DNA from 2 places in the Paenibacillus sp. FW104-T2 genome. Region 2 is predicted to be linked to the other one. Evidence: predicted binding sites of a transcription regulator. Region 2 holds the regulator's gene; the other holds the start of a gene.
What was found. The regulator CtsR, encoded in region 2, represses protease genes until heat stress. The targets are predictions, from matches to a motif close to ATGGTCAATAAAGGTCAAACA.

Region 1 (2,461 bases), on a different contig from region 2:
ACGTTGAAGCGAAGCTGATCAAAGGACGTCTGTACATTCCATTTTCAGCGATGAGAGATTATTTGGGTGTTCAAGGCAGCTGGGATGGTAAAACCAAAACACTGGCACTGAGCAAAGTGAAGCAAAATAGCGTAAAAGTGAAATCAGCAACTGTGAAAGTCGACATCAAAAATGCTGAGGTAGATATTCAATATCCGCAGGTGAGTGGACTTGCTAGCGATGAAGCCGAAGCGGCTATCAACAAAGTATTGAAAGATGAAGTGGATACATTCGTAGCTGCTTTCAAAAAGCAAACGGCAGAATACGGAACGGCAGCAGCAAACCGTCCATATGCATTTGAGAGCACCTATGTGGTGACGTACAACGAAAACGGCGTGCTGGGATTGGTAACTCAGCGTTATGAGGATTATGCCGGAGCACACGGGATGACTACACGGACAGGTCACACCTTTGCACTGGATACAGGTAAAGAGCTAAGTCTTGATGATGTGCTGCAAAACAACAAGACGATGCGCGATACACTTGGCAAAAAGGTTGGTGAACAGCTTAAGGCTCGCGGTGGTTACCTGGACGGCTATAAAGGGCTGAACAAGGATCAGGACTTCTATGTAACACCTACAGGCGTAGTCGTGTTCTTCCAACTGTATGAGTACACTGCTTATGCAGAGGGTTTCCCGGAATTCCCGTTTACGTACAAAGAGTTACTTCCTAAAGGCACACAGCCATTCAGTGGAATTGCAGCAGAGTAATTTTTCGATATCATTCTAAAAAAAGAGCGCCCCTCGTCATGATCATGACAAGGGGCGCTTCTTCGTAGTATGAACAGGTCAATCGGCCAGTTCATATTCTCAATATACAGTTACCTCGGCTTATACGCCTTGGGAGCCAACGTTTTCGATGACTTTATCAATGATACCGTAATCGGCAGCTTCAGCAGCACTCATGAAGTAGTCACGGTCTGTATCTTTCTCGATGCGCTCCAGTGGTTGACCTGTGCGCTCAGCGATGATGCGGTTCAAGGTATCACGCATTTTCAAAATGCGGCGGGCGCGGATTTCGATATCCGAAGCCTGACCTTGTGCACCGCCCAGCGGCTGGTGAATCATGATCTCACTGTTAGGCAGTGCAAAACGTTTGCCTTTTGCACCTGCATTGAGCAAGAATGCGCCCATCGAAGCTGCCATACCTACACAGATGGTAGATACATCAGGTTTGATAAATTGCATTGTATCGTAAATGGCCATACCGGCTGTAATGGATCCGCCTGGGCTGTTGATGTATAGATGAATGTCTTTCTCCGGATCTTCCGCAGCGAGGAACAACATCTGTGCCATGATGGCATTCGCAACAACGTCATTTACATCGCTGCCTAGAAAGATAATACGATCCTTCAGCAATCTGGAATAGATGTCATAGGCGCGCTCACCGCGGTTGCTCTGTTCAACGACCATAGGAATATAACTCACGTGAAAAACCTCCTCGGAAATGTACATGGAATAGTGTATCTATTTAAACTGTTACCGTATTACCCACATCATAAACAATTTCAAACAAAAAGTCAAAGAAAGTCAAACTAACTTTGAAAAAAAAGAAACCTTTACGGTTCCATTGGTTAAAAGGGTTATGAGTTGCTAATCAAGAATGGCGCGCCCGCCAAGAATCGAACTTGGATCTCAGGCTTCGGAGGCCTACGTCATATCCATTGGACCACGGGCGCACGTTGATGTGACAGCAATAATGATTATAGCTCATGGAGTCCTGAATTGCAAGAGATATGATCAAGCTTATGGTTTGGAATGACCTGAAATTGATCATGATGATGAAGAATGGATAAAGAAAGCATTTAAGTAAATGCTAAGAGAAGTTTTGGACAGGTTGCATGAAGCACGATCCTGGAGTCAATAGAAGCGATATATAGATGAGAAATTTGATTTTCTTCTATATATGGTGTAAATGCGGCTGCACTTTCCGGTGGAAGTCGGAGATTGTGAAAATAAGCGCGTACATTGGCCCAAAACGTTGTGAAATAAGGCTTTTGAAACACTTGCATGTCACGTCAGTTTTAGGTAGAATAGACGTGGGACTTAAAAAGTTAACCCGGGACATTTTAGGGCCATGAAAGAGAGCTTGGAACGAGAAGCTTGCGGGAGTGGAAAGCATGCGAACGATTTTAGAAGTGCAAAAGCAGCTTCTGCCTGATCTCATGGATGTCTTGAAGAAGAGGTATACGATTCTGCACCAGATCATGTTATCGGATGTGATCGGGAGAAGGACGTTAGCCAATTCCATGCAGATGACCGAGCGGGTTCTGAGGGCTGAGACCGATTTGTTAAAGGCTCAGGGACTTATTGAAATTGACAGTGCAGGGATGAAGATCAGTGAGGCAGGGCATGATTTGCTGCAGCAATTAGAGCCAGTAGCCAAAGAGCTGTTCGGATTATCCGAGCTGGAAGAACGCATC
Region 2 (2,461 bases):
GGTCGAATCCATGGCCCGGCAGAAGTAATTCATGCATTGGAGAAGGCAATCCCTGAACGGGAAACTTATCTGCTTGATTTCTTCTGAGTTGCTTGAATTGCTTATATCTAACGTCAATTTTAATTAGCTTGTTGTTTCTTTCAATATTTTCAGAAAAACAGTGCTACAGTGAGACAAACGAACTTCTCCGGCTTTTTTGGAGAGGTTTTTTTGTGTCCGGGGAATATTTCGTGTAAAATCGTAAAAAATGAATAGTGACCCCACTTGGCAAAACCACAAAATATGCTATAATGTATATAAAGTCAAAGAAAGTCAAAGTCAACTGAAGGTTAAATACTTACGTAGCTTTCTTTCTACATTCCGGTGATGAGACACATTTCATGAACGATGGATATCATCGGAAAGAGGCAGTACCAAGAGGACCTTCGTGCGTCCTTACTCTTCCGAATAAGCCAGTGGAAATCAAGATTCGTCGTTTCCCTGTTTGGTTAAATGGGTTGAGAAGGTGTACTCTGTGGGGGCGTGTGGGTCCTTATTGACTTAACGTTTCAGACAGTGGAGGATGAGTGGATGCGTAATATCTCTGATATTATCGAACAATATCTGAAGAGTATTTTGCATGAAAGTCCCGAAGGAATGGTTGAAATTCAGCGCAATGATCTTGCAGATCAATTCTCATGCGTACCATCCCAGATCAACTATGTAATAAGCACACGCTTTACTCTTGAAAAGGGATATTTGGTCGAGAGTAAACGTGGTGGCGGCGGTTATGTTCGCATACAGCGGATCGAATTGCCGGCCCACTCTGCTTTGCATAATCATCTGCACCATAGCATCGGGGATGAGATTGGACAGACAGCTGCCGAAGGCTTGATATATCAACTGGAAGAAGCACGTTTCCTGAGTAAAAGGGAAGCCGGGTTGATGCGTGCAGCTGTATCAAGAGAAATTTTATTGGTCAAACTTCCTTACCGGGATCAAATTCGTGCCAGAATGTTAAAGGCGATGTTAATATCTTTGCTCGGTAAATGAAAACCTATCGGGATCAAGGAGGTACATCCTAAATGCTGTGCCAAGAATGCGACAAACGTCCGGCGACTCTTCATTTCACCAAAATTGTGAATGGAGAAAAGACGGAATTCCATATTTGTGAGACATGTGCCCGTGAAAAGGGAGAAATGATTCCGGGAACATCGAATGGATTTTCCATTCACAATCTGTTGTCCGGGTTGCTTGATTTCGAACCTAAGAATGGAAATGCCGGGGCTCCCCCTGCTCAGACTCTTCGCTGTGAAGAGTGCGGCATGACTTACTCACAGTTTAGCAAAATCGGCCGTTTCGGCTGCAGTTCTTGTTATAAATATTTTGACAGTCGTCTGGATCCTCTGTTCAAACGGGTTCATGGCAGCACAACCCATGTGGGCAAAGTGCCTGCACGAGCTGGTGGTCGCATTAAAGTGAAGCGGCAGATTGCCGACCTGAAGCGCGATCTTCAGGAGAGTATCGCCCAGGAAGAATTTGAAGAGGCGGCTCAGATCCGTGACCAGATCAGGGAACTTGAAAAAGAAATAGCTCAGGAGTAGAGTTTGTCATGAGTAGGAGGGACGCGTAATGCCTAATCTGCGCTTTACAGAGAAGGCGCTCAGCGACTGGATGCGCAGTGAAGCGGCTGATTCCGAAATCGTCATTAGCAGCCGTGTCCGGATCGCACGTAATCTTCAGCATTACCCATTTCCAATGCTTGCTTCCAATGAGCAATCGGAAGAAGTGCTGAATAAGCTGAGCGAAGTACTTCAATATGATGACGTTCATGCCTTTGGAGATTTCCATACCTTGGACCTGATGGATATTGATGATCTCGATAAGCGGGTGCTGGTGGAGAAACATCTGATTAGCCCCAGTCTTGCGAATGAATCAAAAAATGGTGCGGTTATTCTCAGTGAGGATGAATCCGTCAGTATTATGATTAACGAAGAAGACCATCTTCGTATCCAATGCCTCTATCCGGGGTTCCAGGTGAAAGAAGCCTGGGAGAAAGCTTCCGCCATAGACGATGCTTTTGAAGCGCATGTGGATTATGCTTTTGATGATCGGAGAGGATACCTGACCAGCTGTCCTACCAATGTAGGTACAGGGGTAAGAGCATCTGTAATGATGCATCTGCCTGCTCTGGTGATGACACAGCAGATTGGACGCATTCTGACAGCTGTTTCTCAAGTGGGGTTAACCGTGCGTGGGATATATGGCGAAGGCAGCGAAGCGATGGGCAACCTTTTCCAGATCTCCAATCAGATTACGCTTGGACAGACGGAACAAGAGGTTATCGATAATCTGCATAGCGTTGTGCTTCAGATGATTGGGCATGAACGTACTGCCAGAGAGCGGTTGATTTCTGACTCTAGACTACGGATTACCGATAGAGTGATGCGTTCATATGGGATTTTGTCCCACGCCGCCATTA

Region 1: a site for CtsR is predicted at 1,555-1,575, ahead of clpP (ATP-dependent Clp endopeptidase proteolytic subunit ClpP). Genes of this name have one in related genera too.

Annotation. Positions count from the first base shown of each region.
Region 1 is NZ_JBYTCE010000019.1:38,966-41,426, forward strand. It holds gene AC3WQ3_RS21380 (PdaC/SigV domain-containing protein) at 1-749, shown strand, start outside; gene clpP (ATP-dependent Clp endopeptidase proteolytic subunit ClpP) at 870-1,466, opposite strand; tRNA gene AC3WQ3_RS21390 (tRNA-Arg) at 1,643-1,717, opposite strand; gene AC3WQ3_RS21395 (sugar-binding domain-containing protein) at 2,159-2,461, shown strand, end outside.
Region 2 is NZ_JBYTCE010000031.1:58,912-61,372, reverse strand. It holds gene AC3WQ3_RS26825 (GNAT family N-acetyltransferase) at 1-87, shown strand, start outside; gene AC3WQ3_RS26820 (CtsR family transcriptional regulator) at 571-1,032, shown strand; gene mcsA (protein-arginine kinase activator protein McsA) at 1,065-1,583, shown strand; gene mcsB (protein-arginine kinase McsB) at 1,612-2,461, shown strand, end outside.